Regions from separate parts of the Clostridium senegalense genome, predicted to be linked through region 3. Evidence: riboswitches for the same ligand, from Rfam matches in the RefSeq annotation. Region 3 holds a riboswitch; each other region holds the start of a gene.
What was found. Region 3 has a riboswitch for cobalamin ahead of hemA (glutamyl-tRNA reductase). Riboswitches for the same ligand answer to the same signal wherever they lie in the genome.
Positions count from the first base shown of each region.

Region 1: it holds a riboswitch for cobalamin, as region 3 does, so the genes downstream of both, KQI36_RS14815 (ABC transporter substrate-binding protein) here and hemA (glutamyl-tRNA reductase) in region 3, are expected to answer to the same signal.
Region 2: it holds a riboswitch for cobalamin, as region 3 does, so the genes downstream of both, KQI36_RS10680 (DUF4430 domain-containing protein) here and hemA (glutamyl-tRNA reductase) in region 3, are expected to answer to the same signal.

Region 1 covers NZ_JAHLNC010000009.1:150,208-158,818, forward strand. Annotated here, with positions in the region: gene KQI36_RS14790 (hypothetical protein) at 1-247, opposite strand, end outside; gene KQI36_RS14795 (hypothetical protein) at 554-727, shown strand; gene KQI36_RS14800 (DUF4491 family protein) at 947-1,234, shown strand; gene KQI36_RS14805 (ABC transporter ATP-binding protein) at 1,276-2,061, opposite strand; gene KQI36_RS14810 (FecCD family ABC transporter permease) at 2,063-3,109, opposite strand; gene KQI36_RS14815 (ABC transporter substrate-binding protein) at 3,126-4,133, opposite strand; cobalamin riboswitch at 4,372-4,573, opposite strand; gene KQI36_RS14820 (sodium-translocating pyrophosphatase) at 4,842-6,857, shown strand; gene KQI36_RS14825 (methyl-accepting chemotaxis protein) at 6,936-8,611, opposite strand, start outside.
Region 2 covers NZ_JAHLNC010000005.1:156,087-164,697, reverse strand. Annotated here, with positions in the region: gene KQI36_RS10695 (ABC transporter permease subunit) at 1-1,020, shown strand, start outside; gene KQI36_RS10690 (ABC transporter permease subunit) at 1,035-2,267, shown strand; gene KQI36_RS10685 (exodeoxyribonuclease III) at 2,464-3,219, shown strand; cobalamin riboswitch at 3,705-3,892, shown strand; gene KQI36_RS10680 (DUF4430 domain-containing protein) at 4,033-4,821, shown strand; gene KQI36_RS10675 (cell wall-binding repeat-containing protein) at 4,876-8,611, shown strand, end outside.
Region 3 covers NZ_JAHLNC010000008.1:158,168-166,778, forward strand. Annotated here, with positions in the region: gene KQI36_RS13810 (GNAT family N-acetyltransferase) at 1-378, opposite strand, end outside; gene KQI36_RS13815 (hypothetical protein) at 645-1,646, opposite strand; cobalamin riboswitch at 1,889-2,064, shown strand; gene hemA (glutamyl-tRNA reductase) at 2,325-3,548, shown strand; gene hemL (glutamate-1-semialdehyde 2,1-aminomutase) at 3,583-4,866, shown strand; gene KQI36_RS13830 (energy-coupling factor ABC transporter permease) at 5,155-5,874, shown strand; gene KQI36_RS13835 (energy-coupling factor ABC transporter substrate-binding protein) at 5,876-6,157, shown strand; gene KQI36_RS13840 (CbiQ family ECF transporter T component) at 6,139-6,834, shown strand; gene KQI36_RS13845 (DUF2383 domain-containing protein) at 7,058-7,516, shown strand; gene KQI36_RS13850 (CBS domain-containing protein) at 7,861-8,322, shown strand; gene KQI36_RS13855 (L-lactate dehydrogenase) at 8,552-8,611, opposite strand, start outside.

The DNA.
Region 1 (8,611 bases), on a different contig from region 3:
TAGTATCACTATCTACTGCTACCACACATAAACCATCATTTACAATGTCTTTTATATAATTTGTAGTAAATTCCATCATATCTTCTTTAGATAAATTACATATTTTAGCCATAGGCTCACAGATAGTAAATTTGCCTATCTTTACTCCAGCAAAAGTTTCAGCAAGACATTCAGCTGCACCAAAAACTAAATCTGGATTATTTTCGTCTAATACTTTACAGTCAAAATTTAAATTAATTGTGTTCATAATATAAAAACCCCCATGTTTAAAATTGTAAATAAAACAACATTTGTAAAAGATTATAACATATAAGTAAAAAACATGAAATAAAATAGGCGCAGTATATATTAAAAAAATAATAAAAAATAGAGTTTTTTATGTAATTTACTTTAAATTAAAAATAAATTATAAATTTAAAATATATTAATAATATTTTCTAGAAATACAAATATAATTAAATAGAATCAGAGATTTATTTTGCAAAAGTAAATATGATATAATTATATTATTATTTAGAAGTAAATTATTTAAAGTATAATAAGGGAGATTGAGATGAAGTATGAAAGTATATTTACTAAGTGGTCTTTAGGTATTTTAGTATTATCTTTCTTAGTTTTAGTAAATGAATTTATTCAACTTATACCAACTCATGTCACGATATTGGAAGGAATTTTAATTCTTATTGGTCCAAGTATTTTTGCATTTATTGGAGGAATATTTCAATAATAGGATTCATAAGACATAAAACTAAGTTAGCAATTTTTCTAATAATAATTAATGCAATATTATTGTTTTGGTGGGCAATATATTGGATTATAGGAACACTTGTTTTTGGAGTATAATTAATAAATGTAAGTATTTTAAAAGAATGTTTTATTAAATTTACTTATAAAGCATACTAAAAATTAAAAAGTATGTATTAAAAATTTATGAGGTGGTATGATTTTGAACTTGCAAGGTATTATGATTGGATTAATGGCTTTTTTTATCATTGGAGTATTTCATCCAATAGTAATTAAGGGTGAATACTATTTTGGTAAGAAGATATGGCCAATGTTTTTTATATTAGGATTAATTTTTATAGGAATATCTTTAATAGTTAAAAACAATATTATTGCATCTATATTAGGGGTAACAGGTTTTTCATGTCTTTGGAGTATTCATGAAATAATTGAACAAGAAGAGAGAGTAAAAAAAGGTTGGTTTCCTAAAAATCCTAAAAGAAAGTATTAATTATATAAAAAGCCTGTGATTTCAATTATCACAGGCTTTTACTAAATAACTTTTAATTCTTCATTTTTGAAAGAATTAGGAATATAGGTTATATTTAATTTGTTAGTAGCAGAACTTTTTTCAATACTACAATTAAGTCCAAAAAGTTCTTTAACTATTTTTTCATTTAATACGTCTTCAGGAGTTCCAAAATCTAATATAACACCATCTTTCATAACAAAAATTTTATCACAATAGTAGCATGCTATATTTAAATCATGTATTGCTGAAAATACCGTTAGATTTTGAGCTTTTATAATATCCATTATTTGCAGCTGGTATCCAATATCTAAATGGTTGGTTGGTTCATCTAGAATCATAAAATCACTTTGTTGTGCAAGAGCTCTGGCAATTAAAACTCTTTGCTTTTCACCACCGGATAGATTTGAAAAACTTCTATCTTTAAATTTAAGCATTCCAACTTTTTCAAGACAGCTTTCTGCAAAAGAAATATCTGATTTTGTATTATCTTGAAATAAGCCTTTATGTGCAAATCTTCCGATAAGCACCATGTCAAGCACATTAAAGTCAAATTCTGGTCTATTTTCTTGTGCCACTACTGACATATCTTTTGCAATATCTTTATGAGATAATTTTTTTATGTTTTTATTATTAAGTAAAACCTCACCACTATCTGGAGTGAAAACTCTATATATATTTTTAAGTAAAGTTGATTTTCCACTACCATTTGGACCTATGATTCCTACAAAATCTCCCTTAGATATTTCAAGATTTATATCTTTTAATATGTGTTTATAATTTAAATTCTTAACATGTAGCTTAGTCATTTTAACCTCCAAAAGAATACTTACTTTTTCTTAATAACCATAGGAAGAATGGAGCACCGATGATTGCGGTAACAACACCTATAGGAAGTTCCTCAGTTGAACCTATCATTCTACCCAATATATCAGACCATATTAAAAATAGTGAACCTAAAAGAACTGTTAAAGGAATAAGCTTTTTATGTACAGAACCTGCAATTGTTCTGCAAATATGAGGAATAATAAGACCAACAAAGCCTATAATTCCACTTAAAGAAACCATAATTCCAGTAAGTAATGTACTTGTTACAATTATTATTTTTTTAAAAAGTTTAATATTAACACCTAAAGTTATAGCAGCATCTTCGCCTAGAAGCATTGCATCAAGAGTTTTATGAATAACTAAAGATATAATAGATGAAATTATAAGCACTAAAAATGCTAAAGGCACATCATCCCATTTAGATCCAGCAAGAGACCCGGTCATCCAAAACATAACTGAATATAATTTTCTTACATCTTCTGCTTTAAATATAATAAAATTTGTTATTGCAGAGAATACTGATGCCACAGCAACCCCTGTTAGAACTAAACTTGAAGATGAAAATTTACCTTTTTTACTTGAAAGTACAAATACTAATATTGAAGAAAATAATGCACCTATGAATGCACCTATATGGATAGACATAAAAGGTATAGCTAAACTACTTCCAAGTAATATACTTATAACTGCACCGGTAGATGCACCGGATGAAATACCAAGTATATATGGATCAGCAAGAACATTTTTTGTTAAAGCCTGCATTAATACTCCAGAAAGAGCAAGACCGGCACCAACAATTCCAGCAAGAAGAGTTCGCGGTAATCTTAACTGCCAAATTATATTTTCTACAGAATTGGACCATGTTTTATCAAAGACATCATTTCCAGATGTTTTATTAATTATAATTTTGAAAAGTTCAGAACTGCTCACATCTACTGAACCAACATTAATAGCAACTATTATAGAAAATACTAAAAATAATATTAATGCTGTGTAGATAATATATATGTTTATTTTAAATTTTTTCATTTTAAAACGCTCCAATTTATTTTTTGAATATTTCAGGATGGAAATTTTCCGCCATAGCTTTTATAGCACCAGGATTTCTAACACCAGCAACTACTTCTGAAAGCTCTAATACAAATATTTTATTGTTTTTTATAGCATCTACATCTTTTAATGCATCATGATTTTTTAAAAAGTTTATTTTTTCTTCAACATCATCAGCTGCATTATATTGCATTACTATTATTTGCTCAGGGTTTTGTTTAACAACTTCTTCCCAAGTTACTTTAGCCCAAGGTTTTTCTCCATCTTTAAATATATTTTCACCACCAGCAAGCTTTATTAAATCTGTAGGCAAACCGTTACATGCAGTAAAAGGACTATCTGTGCCAGAATCATATACAAATGCTTTAACAGGTTTTGTATCTTTTGGTATTTTAGAAGATATAGCTTCAATATCCTTTTTCATTTTAGATATAACATCTTCTGAATTTTTTTCTACATTAAATATTTTTCCAAGGTTAGTAAAGTCTTCATAGACAGTTTCCATTGTTGCATTAGGACTTTCACATTTTGGAACATAAATTTTCACATTGTTTTCTTTGCAAAATTTATTATTAAAATTATTTTCAGTAAAGGTAGACATCCATCCAGTTATGAAATCAGGTTCAACACCTAATAATGTTTCTTTAGATGGCATTAAATCAGACAATTTGTTAAGTTTGGAGTGTGCGTCTTTATATTCAGGTAGTACTTCGTTGTCTTGAAATGAATATCCTGCTATAGAATCCTCAAGCCCTAATGCAAGTAGCATTTCTGTTGTAAAGCCACTTAGTGTAACAGCTTTTTTTGGTGCAGTAGAAAAAGTTTCATCTTCTTTACCAGAAGGTAAATCATTGTTTACAGTAACTTCTTTATAATTTTTTTGCTCAGAAGCAGAATTTGAAGAAACTTCTTTTGAAGCTTTATTTGTATTACCACAGCCTGAAAGAATTGATGCAGTTAGTGATACTGCTAGAATTAATGAATAAATTTTTTGTTTTCTCATAAAAAATCCCCCTAAGTAATCTTTTTATTAATATATATAAATATTTTAATATTTATAAACGCAATAATTAGAATAATAAAAATATTTTAAATTTGTTTTATTATTTAATTTAATAATTATAATAAATCTATAACAAAAAACAGTATCCTAGAATAAGATACTGTAATAAATAACTTTAAAACATACAACTAATTATGTAATGTATTAAATTTAATTAAAATTAACCTATCCTAGTAAGCAACTTTAGAACTTATTGGCAGGTCTCCTGACTTAGATTCATCACAAATGTTCACCTTCCCACAAACTTAAATTTATAATTTGCAGTGGTATAATAAAAATTTGCTCTTCATTACAGTGGCTGGACCGTAAGAGATTTAAACTCTTTTCCCTTTTAATAAATTGAAATTAATCACATTTAAACCAAAAAGTTAAAAATATTCAATTTTAAAAATAATTTAGCAATTAGCTCCACACGATTATAACATAATAAATAGAAAAAGATAATATTCAGAAAATTTAAACTTAATCTTGAAAAATATGTTATAAAATGTAATTACATTTAGTGTAAAAGTTTACAAAAAGTTTATATAAATGTTAAAGGGGAAAACTTTAAAAAGAAGAATATATACTTATAGAAAATAGTAATAGTTACTATGAAATCTATTAGTAATAGTTTTACGGAAAAATGATACTTAAAGGGGGTATTTTATGTCTTTTTTATTTTTTGCAATAATAGTATCAGTGTTAACTTTACTTTTTGCAATGTTTATATCAAAAGAAATTTCAAAAAAAGAAGTGGGAAATAAAAAAATGCAGGAGATTGCAGGCCATATAAGTGAAGGTGCAATGGCATTTTTGAAGAAGGAATATAGATATTTGGGGATATTTATATTAGTAGTAGCTATTGCTATTGCAGTATTTCTTCATATAAAAACATCTATAAGTTTTATATTAGGTGCAATATTTTCAATTGCTGCTGGATATGCAGGTATGAAAGTAGGAGTAAAAGCTAATGTACGAACTGCACAAGCTGCTACTAAAGGAAAAGAAGATGCTTTATCCATAGCTTTTTCTGGGGGAACAGTTATGGGACTTTCTGTTGTAGGACTTGGAGTTTTAGGTATTGCAATGTTATCTTTAATTTTCAACTTAGAAATAGAATATATTACAGGTTTTGGATTAGGTGCATCATCAATAGCTCTTTTTGCACGTGTAGGTGGAGGAATATATACTAAAGCCGCAGATGTAGGTGCTGACCTTGTTGGAAAGGTAGAAGTTGGAATCCCGGAAGATGACCCAAGAAATCCTGCTGTTATAGCTGATAATGTAGGGGATAATGTAGGTGATATAGCAGGAATGGGAGCAGATCTTTTTGAATCCTATGTTGGTTCTTTAATATCTGCATTAACTCTTGGAGTCGCAGCAAGTGTATCACTAGGAAAAAATGCTGTTATGTTTCCAATATATGTGTCTGTTGCTGGTATAATAGCGTCAATAATTGCTATATTTATAGTTAGATATTCTAAAGGAAAAGATCCACAGAAAACATTGAATTTAGGACTATATGTATCTGTAGTACTTATGATAATATTTTCGTTGATTTTAAGCAAAACTATTTTAAATACTATAAAACCATTTATATCTGTTTTAGTGGGAATATTAGTTGGGGTTTTCATAGGTAAAATTACAGAGTATTACACATCAGATAATTATAAACCAGTAAAAATTATTGCACAGGAGTCTCAAACAGGAGCAGCTACAAATATAATTTCTGGTCTTGCTATTGGAATGAAATCTACAGTTGTACCTATTTTGATAATTGCATTAGGAGTATTACTATCATATTTCTTAATAGGTGGTTCAAAAGATGCAAGTTTAGGTTTATATGGAATTGCGTTAGCTGCAGTAGGAATGCTTGCAACATCAGGTATGGTCATTTCTGTAGATGCATATGGTCCAATTGCAGATAATGCTGGTGGAATTGCACAAATGGCTGATATGCCAAAGGAAGTTAGAGAGATTACTGATAAATTAGATTCAGTTGGAAATACTACTGCAGCAATTGGTAAAGGTTTTGCTATTGGTTCGGCAGCACTAACAGCATTAGCTTTATTTGCATCTTATGCTCAGGCTGTTAATTTAGAAAGTATAAATTTATTAAATCCATTGACACTTACAGGACTTTTAGTAGGATGTATGGTACCATTTTTATTTGCTGCATTAACCATGGAGGCAGTAGGAAAGTCTGCAACTAAAATGGTTGAAGAAGTTAGACGTCAATTTAAAGAGAAAAAAGGAATAATGGAAGGAACTGAAAAGCCAGATTATGCAAAATGTGTTGAAATTTCAACAGATGCAGCATTAAAGGAAATGTTACTACCAGGTATTTTAGCAATAGCTATACCACTAGCAGTTGGATTCTTGTTAGGAGCGGAAGCACTTGCTGGGACAATTGCAGGAGCTTTAGGAACTGGTGTTATGGTTGCAATGTTTATGTCTAATGCTGGTGGTGCATGGGATAATGCTAAAAAATATATTGAAGGTGGAGCTTATGGCGGAAAAGGAAGTGATTCGCATAAAGCAGCAGTTGTAGGGGATACAGTTGGAGATCCATTTAAAGATACTTCTGGACCATCTATGAATATTTTAATAAAACTTATGACAATAGTTTCAGTAGTATTTGCAGTAGTTATAAGTAATTATGGTGGAATACTTTTAAAATAATATTAATTTTGATTAAAATAAGAGACAGGTTTTGATAATAAATTAAACCTGTCTTTTGTGTTGATATAGTTTTTTTATTTATAGTACAAATTTAGAAAGTTCTAATTGAAGTTCACATGCCATTTGAGATAGATGTTCTGAAGCATTAGAAACTTCATTCATAAGAGCAGTTTGTTCTTCACTAGAAGCAGCTACATTCTGAGTATTAGCAGAAGTTGTAGTAGAAATTTCTGAAGAATTAATAACAGATTGTACCATAATAGTACTACTTGATAAAACTTTATCCATAGCAAAAGATAAATCATTTACGCTCTCAGAAATAGATTTAACTTCCTGTAGAATGTTTTCAAATGAGTTTCCAGCTTCAAAAACCATAGTCATACCCTCATCTACAAATTTGCACCCGTCATTCATTGATAATGAAGCATTTTGTATTTCATTTTGAACTTCATTTATTATAACAGAAATATTTTTAGCTGCATCTGAAGATTGTTCAGCAAGTTTTCGTATTTCATCAGCAACTACAGCAAAGCCCTTTCCTTTTTCTCCAGCTCTCGCAGCTTCAATAGCGGCATTTAAAGCCAAAAGATTAGTTTGGGATGCTATGTTAGAAATTAAAGATAATATATTACCAATTTCAATTGACTTTTCATTAAGAGAATTAACAATTTGAGCTGAAGAAGATACTTTGGTATTAATGTCTTTCATATGAGTTATGGTTGAAGTAACTACATTATTACCACTTAATGCTTTATCATAGGCAAGGTTAGAAGCAGCACTTACAGAAGAAATAGATGAAGATATATCAGAAACTCTATGGTGAAGTTTTTCACCTTCTTTAGAAGCTTCAATAAAAGATGTAGATTGCATTTCAGCACCATTAGCAACATCTTGAATAGATATAGAAATTTGATTAGCTGCTTCTTTAGTTTCATTAGCACTAGCAGTTAGTTCTTCAGAAGTAGAAACAACTTGTTCAAGGCCAATAGATACTTTTTCGATTACAGTTTTTAAGTTATCACCCATTTTATTAAGATGATTTGACATATCGCCTAATTCATCATTATATGTTACATCTATTCTATAAGTTAAATCACCATTTGCAATAGCTTCGGCTAAAGAATTGACCTTAGATATTCTTACTTTTAGATTATTGGCTAATTTAGTTATACATATAGTTACTAAAATAATAACAAAAAGCATAGCTACAAAAATTTTAAAGGCTAAAACTCTTAGTGGATTTAGAAGTTCTGATTCTGGTATACACATAACAAGTTTCCAATTGGTTTCAGGAATAGTGGAGAAAAATGTTATATTTGTTCCATTATCATCTTTAAATGAAGATTTACCAGATTCAGAAGATAATATGTTATTACTAATTGTCTTAAGGCTATCGTTAGAATCTTCTTTAATATTTATTTTTAAGACCTTTGATGAATCTTTATCTGCTATATAAGTACCATTTGATGTTAATAAGAATGCTCTTCCTAACTTTCCTACTTTAATTTCTGATATAGTCTTTTGAATAGTAGATAGGTCAATGTCAGCAGTTGCAACTCCTAAAAGTTTATTGTTTTGTAAAATAGGACATACTGATGTTAACATAGTAACATTAGTATATTCATCTAAATATGGCTCACACCACATTAAATCCCCTTTAGAACTAGCACCTAGTTTATACCAGTAGTCTTTTGTATAGTCATCTTTGGAGTATACATTTGTGTAAAGAACTTGTCCATCTTTCTTATAACCAT
Region 2 (8,611 bases), on a different contig from region 3:
GAAAAACTTTTAGTAGATTATAGGGTAAAGGCACAAGATGAAAATTTAAGTGAAGATATGAAAAGAAATTATGAACAAAAGATAAAAGTTGTTGAAAAAGAAAATGAAGAATTAGAAGAAGAGATTAAAAATCCTAATTATAACTGGAAAATTAAGTTAGAGGAAGAAAATAAATTTTTAGAAGAAGGTATAGAGAGTGCAAAAATAGCCTTAGATTATAATCAAATTGAAGAAAATAATGGCAAAATTAAAATTAATAAATATTTGTTAGATAATAATTTAGAGCCACGAAAAAAGTATGAGGTATCTTCTTATTTAGATATGAAAGAAGTTTTAGGTTCTTTAAATGTAATATTTTTACCAATGCTTGTAGTTATTTTAGCTTATGATTCAATAAGTGGTGAGTATCAAAATTCAACTATAAAATATCTTATGGCAAAGCCTATAAAAAGAAGTAGCATAATACTCGCTAAATTTTTATCTGCATTCTTATTAGCCTCTATAAGTATATTTCTATTAGAAATTATATTTTTAATTATCATAGGAATTATATTTAACTTTGGTGATTATATGTATCCTGTAATAGTAGGAACAAGATACAACATAGATAAACTAGGAAATTTAAGTTCTATAAATAATAGCTCATATATAATTCCAATATATAAATATTTAATAAAATCATTAATGTTTCAATTTGTAGCTATACTTCCTATAATAGCATTATCATTATTAATATCAGAAGAATGCAGTACTAATGGAAGTAGTTTAATAATTAATGCAACGATAAATATTGTTGCATCAATTATAACATTTATAACTCCATTAAACTTTCTGAAAAATGTATATCCATTTTGGTTTACATCTTATAATAACAGTATTTCTATAATAGATGGTATTATAAATTTAAAATTAAGTACAACAAATATAAGCTTAAAATTAGGACTAATAGTTTGCTTGATATGGACTATTATTTTTTACTATATAGCCCATAGAAAATTTATAAAAAAAGATGTTGTATAAATGGAGGGTTATATATGATTAAGTTAATATCAATTGAGATATCTAAGCTTGTTAGACGAAAAAAGTTCTTAATAGGAGTAGTATTGCTTTTTATACTTTCAATTTTTATAACTTTTTTAGGGATAAATTTTCAAAAGAAAAATGGAAATACAGAAAGCACTATAAATTTTCAAAAAAATTATATAAAAACTTTAAAAGAAGAATGTAAAATAAATAGTGGAAATGGGGAATATAGTGATATAGATTCGGCTTATAAAATGATAATAGAAGATAGTCAAAAAGAAATAGAGCATTTAGAAAATATGCTAGATGAAAACATACCAAATAAAGACAGATTAAAGATGAAGATTGACTATTGTGAAGAACGAAAAAAAAGATATAGTTCATCATCATCTATGGTTGAATATTATAATGGTGAGATTCTTAAAAGTCAATATTATATAAATAATAGCATCTCTTATGATTTTAAAGGAGGAATAAATGCTGTAGATCAATTGATATATAATATAATACCTAAAATTGGCGAATTAGGATTGTTAATTATAATAGCAGTTATGACAGCTGATATAGTGGCTGGAGAAAATAAGCCAGCTACTATAAAATTTATGTTAGTAAAGCCAATTAAAAGGTGGAAAATAATATTTTCAAAATTTATAGCAGCAATATTATCTATAAATTTAATAATTTTAGTATTAGAGCTTTTAATGTTTATAGTAATTGGACTTATATATGGATTTGGAGATATGTCTCTTCCAAACATTGTAGGAACAACTTACGAATCTATTCCCCCATATTTAATAAGAGAATTAAAACAGATAGTTATTCCAATAGTAGGAAGTAGCTATTTAATTTCAAATGGAATGTTTTTATTACAAATATTAATACTACAATTCTTAGTTGTAACAGCAACAATAGCATTCTCATTTTTGTTTTCAACAATATGTAATGATAGTAATACAGCATTAGTACTTCCTATAATTTTTATAGTGGCTACTCAATGGATTAATATTATAAAATCTGCTCCTGATAAAGGTAATCCAGTTCCACCAGGTGTTTTAAATAAAATGCTACCATTTATATTTACATCTTACTGTGATGAATCTATTATTATAGGCAACAAAATAAATGAACTTTTGGGTATTACTTTTGTAAATTTAAACTTCTCCATAACAGTTTTATTAGGATGGATTAGTATTTGTTATATTATAAGTCATATTATTTTTATAAAAAAGGATATTACAGCGTAAAACTAATAAAAGCTCCAACTTTATAAGGAAGTTGGAGTTTTATTATAGTGTTATAAAATCATATCATTTAAATTTATACGTTTTTAAATCTATAATATGGGTTAAAATATTTTGTAGTAATTCTAAATTATAGTTATAATATGGTATAGACTTATACCATAAGTTTTAAATATATTAAATGAATGGAGCGATAATTATGACAAAGCTTATATCATGGAATGTTAACGGCCTTAGAGCTTGTGTGAAAAAGGGGTTTTTAGAGTTTTTTAAAGAAATAAATGCAGATATATTTTGTATACAAGAAAGCAAATTACAGGAAGGTCAAATAAATTTAGAGTTAGATGGTTATTATGATTACTGGAATTATGCAGAAAAAAAAGGCTATTCAGGTACAGCTATATTTACAAAAATAAAACCACTTTCTGTAAATTATGGCTTAGGTATTGAAAAGCATGACAATGAGGGAAGGGTAATAACTTTAGAATTTGAAGAATATTATGTAGTCACTGTTTATACTCCAAATTCTCAAACTGAACTTGCAAGATTAGAATATAGAATGGAATGGGAAGATGATTTTAGGTTATATTTAAAAGAATTAGAAAAAAATAAACCAGTTATTCTTTGTGGAGATTTAAATGTAGCACATAAGGAAATAGATTTGAAAAACCCTAAAACTAATAAAAAAAATGCAGGATTTACCAATGAAGAAAGAGCTAAGTTTACTGAACTTTTAGAATGTGGTTTTATAGATACATATAGATATTTTAATCCAGATAAAGAAGGAGTTTATTCATGGTGGTCCTATAGATTTAATGCAAGAAAAAATAATGCAGGATGGAGAATAGATTATTTTTGTGTATCAGAAGAGCTAGAGAAAAAATTAGAAAGAGTTAATATTCATACTGAAGTATTAGGTTCAGATCATTGTCCAGTAGAACTTGTAATAAAATAACTATAAATAAAAATATAATTTAAAGAACTTGCCTTAAAACATAGATATATTTTAAGGCAGGTTCTTTTTATATAAAAATATTTTAAAGTTATTGAATAAATTTAAATTGGAGCTTGTTTTTCTATAATTTTTTTAAAGGTATTTTAACATATCAAAATTTAATTGTTTACTATAAAGTAATATTTTCTTAGATTTCTTGATAATAATTTTAGTTTTATAAATACTACATTGTTGTAATACATAGCCATATAAAATCACTTTTTAAAATCTTTTTTATAATTATAATATAATAATTATCTTTATTATAAGTGCACATAATTATTTACAAAGTTATGAAAAAAAATTAATTAATTACATTAATTATTAAAATACTAAATAAAAATTTTAATTATTTTATAAAAAAACAAAAACATACAAAATATTCTAAATGTTTAAAATAAATGTTGAAATTGAAAAATATTTGTAATATAATGAGTGTGACAAGTTAATAGAGATAGAGGATAGGTTCTTTCTTAGCAATAAGAAAGTTAAAATGGAAAGTGGTTAAAGTCCACTACAGCCCAAAGTTACTGTGAAACTGATGAATCCAAAAATACCACTGAGAGATATCTTGGGAAGGTTTGGTAGTAAGATGAAGTTAAGTCAGGAGACATGCCTATACTGGATTGAATCTTTCTTGGGAGAGATAAAATATCATGGATTTGCAAGCATTTATAAAATTGTTGTTTTTATTTTGCTTGTATAAAATATGCTATTTAAGTTCCCAATGGGAACTTTTTTTATTGCAAATTTTTAAAGAGTGGAGGTGATTTAATGAAAAAAAATTATAAAATTTTTCTAGCTATATTGTTAACAATTTTAATAGCATTTTCCGTTGCTTGGGGATGCGAAAGAGGGAAGACAACTACAACTACAACTGAAACTACTACAAATAAAGTAAAAAAAGATGATAGTAGTAGTAAAAAATCTAAAAAAGAAAATAAAAATGATAGCAAAAAAGACTCTAAAGAAAAATCAGAAAATAAAAAAGATGATAATAATAAAAATGAAGATAGTGATAAAGAAAATAGACAAAATATTTCGAATGTTGAAAAAAATAAAGAGGATTTATCACAAAAGGAAAATGCAAAAAATAATGATGATTCCAATGATAGTAGTAATAATACTTCAGATGTAGCAACTAAAAAGGAAGAAAGTCCTGAGGTTGTAGAGTCTAAACCTGAAGAAGATACCTTTACTATGATAATAGGCAAAGATATAAAGGGTTATACCGGTAAAAGTCCTCAACAAGTAAAAGAGTTAACATTAAAAGTAGAGGACGGTAAAAATGCAATGACGTACCTAAGAGAAAATACAGTTATGCAAGAAAATGGTGGATTTATTTTTGAAATTGATGGAATACACAATTTTTACCCTATACCTGAAAATCAAAAAACTCCAGAACAAAAAGCAAATGGAGTTAAAGGAATAGACTGGTTTATATATCTTAATGATAAAAAGACACCAGTAGGAGCAAATGATTTATATGTAAAAAAGGGAGACATACTTTTATTTGATTTTCATGAGTGGGATAAAAGAGAACTTTCACCACCAGAAGATTAAAACACATAACTAACATTAAATAACAAGAATTTTTAATAAGGGGATGAAGGGTTTATGAAAAAGCTTTTTAAGCAAAAGCTTAGTATTTTATTGCTATTTTTTAGCATGTTCATGTTCTTATTACCAGTAAATGCTTCTGCTAAAGTAAATGAAAGCAGAATATATGGTTCAGATAGAATAGAAACTGCTATAAAAATAAGTGAGCAAGGTTGGAAAAGTGGTTCTGATTATGTTTTTATTGCTTATGGGTATGACTTTGCAGATGCATTATCTGTTACTCCTCTTGCAAAAAAATATAACAGTCCTATAATATTATCAAATAAAAATGGCCTTACAGAAAATGCAATTAAGGAATTACAAAGGTTAAAACCTAAAAAGGCATTTATTCTAGGTGGCGAAAGAGCCCTTAGTGCTAATGTTGAAGCACAGATTAAAAAATGCAGCATAACAGAAACAGAAAGAATTTATGGTAGCACTAGATATGAAACTGCATTGAAGGTAAGTGAAAAACTTGGAACAAGTGACACTATATTCATATCTAATGGATTGAGTTATGCTGATGCACTTTCAGTTGCTACTATAGCAGCTCAGAAAGAAAGTCCAATTTTATATACAGAAAAAAATAACATTCCAAGTAAAGTAACAGAGTATATAAAAAAAGTTAACATATCTAAAGCATATTTTGTAGGTGGTACTAATGTAATAGATAATACTGTTGTAACAGGCATAAAAAATAGTGAAAGAATAGCTGGAAACGACAGATATTTAACTAATAAAGAAGTATTATCAAAATTTATTAATTACATAAGTTATGAAAATGTCTATTTTGTAAGAGGAAATGATTTTGCAGATGCTCTATCAATTTCTCCAATAGCAGGACTTAAAAAAGCACCTATAATATTAACAAATAATAATTTAAATAGTGATGTGGAAAAAATTATAAATTCTAATATAACCTCTACTAGTAAATTAACTATAATTGGCGGAGAAAAAGTAGTACCTAGTAGTATATTAGATAAAATAGATTCGAATTTTTCTCAAACAAAATTATCAAAAGATAATGAAACTTTTGGAAATGTAGAAACTATTAAAGAAGTAAGAGGCGATATATTAGTAACTGGAAATAATGTAACTATAAATAATGTTAAATTAAATGGAAATTTAATATTGGATCCAGGTGAAAAAGGAACTGTAAATATTAAAGGAACTACTTGTAAAAATGTAATTGTAAAATCTGGTGACGTTAATAGTATAAATTTAACTAATGTAAAATCAGATAATCTTACAGTGGAAAGTAAAAGTAATGTGGCAGTAAAGCTATTTGAAGATTCAACTATAAAAAATACAGAAGTTAAGTCAAATGCAATACTTAAAAATACAAAAGGGGATTTTGGAACTGTAAAAGTTACAGGAACAAAAGAATCAAATTATAATATTGAACTTGAAGGAAGATTTGATAAAGAAGTATTAGTTAATTGCTCATCAAATATAAAATGTGATGATGTTAAGAATATCAAAATTGATAGTAAAGAAAGTAACTCTAAAGTTACATTAAAAGGCAAAGTAACTGATATTAATATAATTAATTGTTCTAATACAACTTTAGATGGGACAATATCTAATGTAAAAATAGAAAATTCATCACAACTTACAATAGATAAGAATGCTACTATTAAAAAAATTGAAGCACTAGATAAAAGCAAAATAACTATAAAAAATGGTGCAAAAGTAAACTTAATAGAAAAAAATAAGAATGTTACTATATCTGGTAATGCCGATAAAATAGTAGACAACAATTCAAGTAACGGTTCTGGTGGTAGTGGTTCTTCTGAAAAACCTAAAAATGATGAATTTAAATTAATCATTTCTAATGATGGAAATGAGATATTAAATAAAAATCTTAAAGTAGATTCTAAAAAAACAGCAATGGAATATTTAAAAGAAAATGCTGATATTAAAACTAATAATGGTTTTATAAATGAAATAAATAAAATAAAAAGTAAACCATTAAAAAATTTAAGTGAATCTGAAAGAAAGCAAGGTTATCTAGGAGCAGATTGGTTTATATATTTAAATGGTAAGAAAACCGCTGTAGGGGCAAATGATGTTTTTGTAAAATCCGGTGATAAATTAGAATTAGAATATAGATTTTGGGATTGGCATGATTTAGTGAAACCTGGCGATCCAATGAAATTGACAGTGAACGGAATAAACAAGAATGTAAAAGAAAACGAAGATATAAATATTGTAGTTACATGTGTATATAGACCTGTATATGGAGCTACTATAAAAGTAGATGATAAAGAAGTTTCAACAACTAACATAGATGGTAAAGCTACTATAAAAATATCTTCAGCTGGAAAACATACTATATCTGTTTTAAAAGAAGGGGTAAAGGTTGAAAACCAAATAACGGTGTCATCAAACAATCAAGGTGGTGGAACAACAGAACCACCAAAAGATGGTGATGATAAAGATGATGGTATTAATGAAACTGATAAAGAAATTCAATTGTCAAAAGATAATGGAAAATTTGGTGATGAAAGTAAAATTAAAGAAGTAAATAAAGATATATTAGTAAAAGGTAATAATATAGAAATTAGAAATATCAAATTAAATGGAAATTTAATATTGGATCCAGGTGAAAAAGGAACTGTAAATATTAAAGGAACTACTTGTAAAAATGTAATTGTAAAATCTGGTGACGTTAATAGTATAAATTTAACTAATGTAAAATCAGATAATCTTACAGTGGAAAGTAAAAGTAATGTGGCAGTAAAGCTATTTGAAGACTCAGAAATTAAAAGAACAGAAATCAAATCAAATGCAATACTTAAAAATACAAAAGGAGATTTTGGTGCTGTAAAAATTACAGGCTCAAAAGATTCAAATTATGATATTGAATTTGAGGGAACCTTTGATAAAGAAATATTAGTTAATTGTCCATCAAAAATAAAATGTGAGGACGTTAAAAATATTAAAATTGGTACTAAAGAAAAGGATTTAGAAAAAATTTCTAAAGTTATATTAAATGGAAAAATAGATACACTTAAAGTAAGAAATTGCTCTTATACTGCCCTAGATGGAACAATAGCTAAAGTTAAGGTAGAGAATTCGTCTCAGCTTAAAATAGAAAAAACTGCAACTGTAGAAAATATAGAAGCTATAGAAAAAAGTAAAATAAATATAGAGGATGGCGCTAAAGTAAATCTAGTAGAAAAACATGATGATGTAATTTTAGAAGGAAAACCAAATGAAGTAGATAAACTAGAATTTACTTTTGTTATAAAAGATAAAGGTAAGAAAATATTTACTAAAACACTGGAATTAGATACTGATAAAAGTGCTTTACAGTATTTAAGGGAAAATGCTGATTCATTCAATCAAGACTCAACAGGTTTGATATGTGAGATTAATGGCATCTCAAATGTTTCTATGAATTATTTAGAGGATGATCAATTAGAAAAAGGAATTTTTGGAATGGACTGGTTTATATATTTAAATGATAAAAAAACACCAGTTGGAGCACCAGCGGTATTTATGAAAAATAGAGAGGTGTTATCTTTTGAGTTTAGAGAATGGGATTGGCATGATTTAGTAGATCCGAATTACAGTGGAGAAATGCCTTTAAGAATAGTACCTCAAACCCTATATCCAGAAAGTATAAAATTAGATACACGAGTTAATTTTGCTGTACAATGTGTAACTAAAAATGTTTATGGAGCAATTGTAAAAATTGATGGAAAAGAAGCTGGAAGAACTGCTAAAACTGGAAGAGTTAAAATAAAAT
Region 3 (8,611 bases):
AACCTCACCACCATAGCTATTAAAATAATATTCTAATAATAGCATAACTGCTTCATTCCCATAATTATTGCCTCTATATTTATTTTCAACTTTAACATTTAAATCAGCGGTTTTAGTGTTTCTGTCATATCCGTGAAAACTCACTTCCCCAACTGGTGTGTTTTCCATATTATATATTAAACAATAAAAATTCTTGCCATTTCCAGGGTCAACCATTCTTTTGTACCAATTTTCCCATTTATATTCACTATAATGAATTGCGCCTCCTACATCTCTCATTGTATCTTCATCACTCCAAAGTTTTTTTATATAATCAATTTCTTCAAAGTCAGGCTTTCTTATATAAACTAAATTACCTCTTTTTATAAATTTATCCATAAGAATGTCCCCCTTATTTATTTTTTTAAGATGATATATTAATACTATATATAATTTTAAGAACTATATATAAATAGCTTTTCTTATAAATGAATGCATTTTCTATATATCACCCAAAACCTATGATATTAACTAATATCATTCTTTTATATATTATAACTTATTTATATATTATCAAACTTTTCATTTTAACGCTAATATTTTAAATATTTTTAATTTTAAACATAAAACAAAAAAATTTAAAGGGCTTTCGCCCTTTAAAAAAATTACTGTTTCGTTTCATTTTCTTTTATAAAATCATCTAAACTTTTTTCTTCTTTATCTTTTATAAGCAAAGCAATAGTTTCCTTCATCACTTTGTCTTTCTCTTCTTCTGTGTTCTCATTATCAATTGGTAATTTTTCTATATATAATTCATATTCCCATATATTAGGATTTTTTTCATCTTTTTCTGTAACTTTATAAAAATCTTTTTCCTTATACTTAATTTCTTCTATGACTATATTTTTTTCATCTTTAATCCAATTTAATTTATTTATTTTTTCTAAAGATCCACTAATCTCTTTTCTATTTTTTAAATACTCAATTTTATTTTTTTCAATATTTTCTTTTTCCTTTAATAAATCAGAATCATCTTTATTTAGTAAAAAACCTTTTTCTAGTTCAACTAAAGCATTTTCTATATCACCTAAAGATAATAATTCATTACATTTCTTTAATGACCATTCTTTAGATTTAGCACTCATTTTTTCAGCCATAGTTTGAGCTTCATTATACTGTTTATAATTTGAAGTTACTTTTTCAAACTCCTCTTTTGCTTTTACAAAGTCTTTCTTATCATAAGCTTCTAATCCATTTTTATAATGATTATAATCCTCCACATAAGATTGCATTTTAGTATACTCTTCTTTGACTTTTTCTGACTTTTCAGAATAAAATTCAAAATAGCTTAACTCTTTACTAGCATCATCAATATGACTATTTTCAATAGAATCGTTTTCTAAATTATATTTGAATGCATCTAATTGGTCTAATATGTATACATCAACTTTCTCCTTATGAGATTGTTTTTTTATATCAATATAAATACCATGTGCACTTTCTTCATTTCTTTCTGTAAAATATTTTTTGAAATCGTTAAAGTTCTTTATAAATTCCTTCTCATTATAGTAGATTTGTCCTATAAATATAATTGCAATAATTAATAATATTGTTAAAGCAATAGACGTTTTTGATTGCTTCTTTAGCTTTTCCTTAAAAAAATCCATATATATCCTCCTAATTAATACATATATTAACATTTTATATTCTTTTACTATCAAATTAATCCTATATTATTATAATGATATATTATTCAATTGTAAAATTAGCTAATTTTACAATTCATCTTAATAGTCTTTATTTTTTAATTATACATGTTTTTTTCTTGATTTGTCGTAATTTTGTATTTTTTTTAATTATAATCTTTCAAAATTGTTTTTATTGTGTTATAATTTGCTTGTACAATTTTAAATTTAATACTTTTTATGGTACTTTTAATAGTTTAATAGGGAAAGTGGTGTAAGCCCACTACAGCCCCCGCTACTGTAACGGAGACGAATTTTAACCACTGAAGCTTTGTGCTTTGGGAAGGTAAAAGGAGATTGACCCGTAAGTCAGGAGACCTGCCGTAAATCTAATCACAAACCTTCGGGCGGAAGGAAAGTGTTGTTTATATAAGATATTTATGTATTTTTTTGATTATAAACTCACTTTTGTGAGTTTTTTTATTGCCTATATTTAGGTAAATATAAAACTTTAGTACAATATAATAAAATTTAATATAGTAATATTAAATAATAATTAATATATTTACACATTTACTTTATTTATAAGTATATAATACTAAAGTATTGTTATTTTAAAACTTAAATATTTTGTTCTTGTAATTAGGAGATGGTTTATACATGGTTAGGTTAATAGGGTTAAATAAAGATGTAACTTTAGATGTTCGTAGTAGATTTAGTATTAATTCTTCAGATTTAGAGAGTAACTTATTAAAACTTAAAAGTTTTCTTGATGAAGTTATTATAATCTCTACTTGTAATAGAACAGAAGTATATTTTTCTTCTCAAGAAAATAATAATGATTTATTAGTTAAAAAAATTTTTTTAACTTTAAATTGGGATATTAATGATATGAAATATACTTTTATTTCTACAGGAGAAAATGCTGTAAGGCATATCATGGAATTATGTTGTGGATTTCATTCTAAGATATTAGGGGAAGATCAAATATTAGGTCAAGTTAAAGATGGATACTTTAAGTCTTTAGAGCTTAATGTTATAAAAGGTCCACTTGAAAGATTATTTATTAATGCCATTGGATGTGGAAAAGAATTCAAAACAGAAACTATGCTTTACAAAATTCCTGTTTCTTCTTCTTCCATTGCAATAAAAGAAGCTATAAATAAGCAAAAACGTATTTTTATGATTATAGGTTTTGGCGATGTAGGTAAATTATGTTTTAAAAACTTACTTGTCAATGATAATAATTTTGATAAGTTATATATAGCTTGTAGGGATATAGAAAAAGTTAAAAATGATGACTTAATTAAAAATTCTAATGATAAAGTTGAGATAATTCATGTAAACGATAAAAATAAATACTTACATAAAATTGACGTACTTATAAGTTGTACTTCGTCAAAGAATTTTATAATTGAAAAAAATGATGTTGAGGACATAGAAAATCTTTTAATTTTTGATTTAGCTGTACCTAGAGATGTTTGTAGTTCTATAGATAATTTACTTAATATAACTGTTTATGACATAGATAAAATTCATACTATAGATGCTGAAAATAAAAAATTAAGAAAAACTTTAATGGAAGAACATTATTACATAGTAAAAAAATACATGTATGAGTATTTAGAATGGGTTAAGCTTAGATCCCTATCTCCTCATATTATGAAAATGATAAAAAAAAGCAACATAATATATAGCACCAGATTTAAAACATACACTCAAAAAAAATTTACAAAGGATAATGATAAGTTAGTGGAAACACTTATCAAAAGTACTAGCAATGCATACGTTAATAGGGCTATTGAAGTTTTAAAAGAAGAAACTTTAAATGGTAAAGGCAAAGAAGCATTATCAATTATTGAAAAGATTTTTTGCGATATTTAATAAACATTGCATATAACTTAAGGAGGTTTTATTTATGAATTTAGAAAAAAGTAATCAAATTTTTAAAGAATCAGAAAAGTACATACCTGGCGGTGTAAATAGTCCTGTTAGAGCATTAAAAGATATGGGAATTACCCCTCCAGTAATTAAAAGTGGTAATGGCGCAACAATAACTGATGAAGATGGAAATACATATATTGATTTTATTGGTGCTTGGGGACCTATGATTCTTGGTCATAACGATGAAGATATAGTTAATTCTATAAAAACATGTTGTAGTGAATCTATAGCTTTTGGTGCACCAACTAACTTAGAATTAAAGCTTGCAAAACATCTATGTGAAACACTAGACAATATAGATTTAATAAGAATGGTTAATTCCGGAACAGAAGCCACTATGAGCGCTGTTAAATTAGCACGTGGCTATACTGGAAAAAATAAAATCATAAAATTTGCTGGATGTTATCATGGTCATTTTGATGGATTCCTTGTAAGTGCAGGTTCTGGCGTTATGACTGAAGGTATACCTGGAAGTGCAGGAGTTCCTCAAGAAAGTATAAAAAATACATTAATAGCTAATTACAACAGTATTGAAAGTATAACAGAAATTTTCAAAAAGTATGGACACGATATAGCTGGGGTTATTATAGAACCTGTTGCTGGAAATATGGGTGTTATAAAAGCATCTAATGAGTTTATGAAAAAACTTGAAAGTCTTTGTAAAGAATATGGAGCACTTTTAATTTTTGATGAAGTTATGTGTGGATTCAGAGTTGCATATAAAGGTGCGCAAACATTATTTGATGTAACTCCTGATATAGTTTGCTATGCAAAAATAATGGGTGGTGGACTTCCATGTGGTGCTTATGGTGGAAAAAGAGAGATAATGGAAAAACTATCACCAGTAGGTCCTGTTTATCAAGCTGGAACTATGTCTGGAAATCCAGTAGTTATGGCAGCAGGTCTTTCAGCAGTAACAAAACTTTATAATCACCCTGAATACTATACACATCTTGAAAGACTAGGCTCAAAATTAGAAAATGGTATGCTTAAAATTGCAAAAGAAAAAGGTATACCTATGACAATAAATAGATGTGGTGCAATGATGACTATATTCTTTACTGATATAGCTCAGGTAACTAATTATGATGATGCCAAAACTTGTGATACTAAATTATTTTCAAAATTTTATCTTTACTTATTAAAAAACGGAATATACATTGCTCCATCTCAATTTGAAGCTTTATTCTTATCTGTAAAACATACGGATGAGCATATTGATAAATTCTTAGATGTATTTAAAAATTTTGAATTTTAAAAGTAATATTTAACTAATGTTTATTTTTAGTAGGGAACTATTAGGTTATTTTTAACTTAAAGTCCATTCCCTCGTAGTTCCCCTACTTTTTTTATATACATATATTTGTACTCGAAATAATTTGAGAATGATTTTAATTATCATATCTTAAAGTAAAATTTGTTCTTTATTGATGAAAATTTAAACTATAATTAATTTTTTTAATTTTTCCAATCAACAAAATCAATTATAAAGGTTTATTATTAAAAATATTATAAAATTTATTATTAAAATATGGAGGGATTTTTTATGAGAAAAAAACATACTTTACTTTTAGCACTATTTTTATGCTTATTTATACCATATACAGCTTCTGCAATGCATATAGCTGAAGGATTTTTAAGTCCTGGTTGGTGCATTACTTATTTTGTACTTTGTATACCTTTTATTATTATAGGTATAAAACAAATTAAAACTAAGACAAGCACTAACAAAGATTTAAAAATGCTTTTAGCTTTAGTTGCGGCTTTTTGCTTTGTTATATCAGCATTAAAATTACCATCTGTTTCAGGTAGTAGTTCACATGCTACAGGAACAGCTTTAGGTGCACTTATTTTTGGACCATTTGCTATGAGTGTTGTTGGATCTCTAGTTCTTTTATTTCAAGCACTTTTACTTGCTCATGGTGGACTAACAACTCTAGGAGCTAATGTTTTTTCAATGGGTATAGTAGGACCATTTGTTTCATTCTTTATATACAAGATTTTTAAGAATTCAAATAAAAAAGTTGCTATATTTTTAGCCGCATTTTTAGGTGATTTATCAACTTATTTAATAACATCTATACAAATGGCTCTTGCTCATTCTGGCAGCGGAAGTGTAATAGCTGCATTTGGAAAATTCTTTGCAATATTTGCAGTGACTCAAGTTCCACTTGCTATTGTTGAAGGAATATTTACTGTTATAATATTTGAGTTTATTGAAAAACACTCAAAAGAGGAATTACATACATTGGAGGAAATGATATAAGATGAAAAAGAAAAATATTATTATCTTAATAATTTTAAGTGCATTTCTTATAATTGCACCACTAGCTTATTATGGTTCTACAAGTGAATTTGTAGGTGGAGATGATCAAATGGAAGAAGTTATAGCTGAAATTGATGGTGATTATGAACCTTGGTTTAGCCATATCTGGGAACCACCATCTGGAGAAATAGAAACGCTATTATTCTGTTTACAAGCAGCTATAGGAGCAGGTTTTATTGGCTATTATGTAGGTAGAAAGACTCAATGCTCAAAACAATCATAGCTTATTCAAAAATAAGCAAAGAAAGTCATAGGCATCCCTTGGAAAAGTTATGCCTATGCATTTTTCCTATGATTATTCTAGGATTTGTACATAAACCTCTTCCACTTATATTAAACATATTTATTTTTTTAATTCTTCACATAAAAGCTAATAATCCTAAAGACATAGTATTAAAATTCAATATAGGTATATTATCCTTTTCACTATTATCTTCAATAACATTGTTATTTGTTTATAATTTTAATTACATACTTGTAATTATTTTAAAAGGTGTTTCAGGTGGTATGTGCATATCTTATTTAACACTTACAACACCACTTGATCATATACTTTCTTTAGTATCCAAAATAACTCCATTACAAGATATTTGCGATATAGCTAAATCAATGGAGCTTTACATATTATTAATTAACGATGAAGCTTCAAGTATCTATAATGCAATGAGTTGTAGACATGGATTTCATAGCTTTAAAAGTAAAATTAAAAATATGTCTAAACTAGCAGGGCTTTTATTTTTAAATACACTTAAACGCTGGCCAGAAATTCAGGATGGATTATACAATCGTTGTTATGCAGGACGTCATTATTATGCTCAATGTACATCTAAATTATCTTATAAGTTTATGCTTATGATGTTTATGTATAATATCATATTATTGGCTTTATGTTTTATCTAATTTAATATAAATAAAAAAGTAAAACTTAAATAAATTATTTTCACTTTACTTAAGTTTTGCTTTTTTACTTATGTTCTTTCATAATAACATTAAATTTTCTAGCTATCACTTTGAATCTAATTATAATTTTTTATCTATCATTGTCATAGATTTTTATTTTTTGCAAATGATATACATATATAATAAAAATTTTATTACATATGTTATACTAAGGAGTGATTTCATGAACACTAGAAATAATAATGATTTTGTCAATGAATTAAATGATTTTTTAAAAGGATTATATATGGGCATAGATTCCTTTGATAGTTATATTAAAAAGGCAGAAAATTTAGATGTAAAACATGCTTTTTTAAACATACAAGATGATTATAAAACCCAAGCCCAATGGTTTAGTAATAAAATACAAAGTATTGGTGGAACACCCTCATACTCTGTTGGTATTATCGGTAAAGCTTCTGAACTATTTAATGAATTTAAAAATGAAATTACAATTCATTCAACACAAGATCTGTTAGAAGAAGTATATAATGCTTGTAATCTTGGATATACAATGACTGAAAAACATTTTAATGAATGTAATTCTCTTGATAAAGATACTATAAATAAAATTAATTCCATGTTAATAGACTATAAAAACCATCTTGACATTATAAAATCATTATCTACTGGAAACTATTAATTTAATTATACATCTACATAAATACAATCAAAACATATGAAGGAATATTGTATAAAAATCATACAATATTCCTTCATATGTTATTCATATGTTCCTATATTTCATGTTAACCATTTAAATTAACTATTTTGTAACAAAAATGCCATTTAAATTGGTATAATATATTATATAGGGAAGATTTTAAAATTGTATTTTTTAATACATAACTTATTTTAAGGACAAGTTTAATACTTAAATGATTATTTATAAATATAGTACAAATCTTTATTTATAAATAATTATTTAAATTAGGCATAAATAAAACTATAAATTTATTTTTAATGCCTTAATTGGAGGATGATTACATGAATATTGCTTTTTTCCTTACTCCGAAAAGTCAAGTAGTACATGAAAAAGTTACTGCTTCGATGAGAAGAGCCATGGAGCGAATGGAATATCATAGATATACTGCAATTCCTTTAGTTGATGAAAAAGGCAGATATGTTGGCACCTTGACTGAAGGGGATATTCTTTGGAAATTAAAAAATGATACTGATATTAATTTGAAAAATAGCGAAAAGGTTTTAATAAAAGAAATTCCTAGACATGTTCAAAATAAAGCTGTTTCAATAAACTCTAATATAGAAAATTTAATTTTAACAGCAAAGTCTCAGAACTTTGTGCCTGTAGTTGATGATTCAAACATTTTTATAGGTATAATAAAAAGAAGTGATATAATATCTTATTGTTATGAACGTATTTTTAACGAAAATAAATATAAAACTTCACCACATTATCAAATTTTAGAAAATGTAGCAAATAATTAAATAGCTATGGCTTTAGCCTAGCTATTTTCTCTATTTTTCAGTAATTTTAAACTTGGAACCATATAAGTTAAGAGGTAATCTAAAATTTGACTACCTCTAATTATTGTTATAAATTAATAATTTAATTTAATAAAATCTAAATTAAAAATAATAATAGAAAACTTTATAATTAATCAAATCTTTAATTATAATTAGACCTTTTAACAAAATTCTCAATTAATATCTATTTCTATAATCCTGAAGCATTATTTAAAGTTTCTTTTAAAGTTTCTGCAGACTTAACTAGATT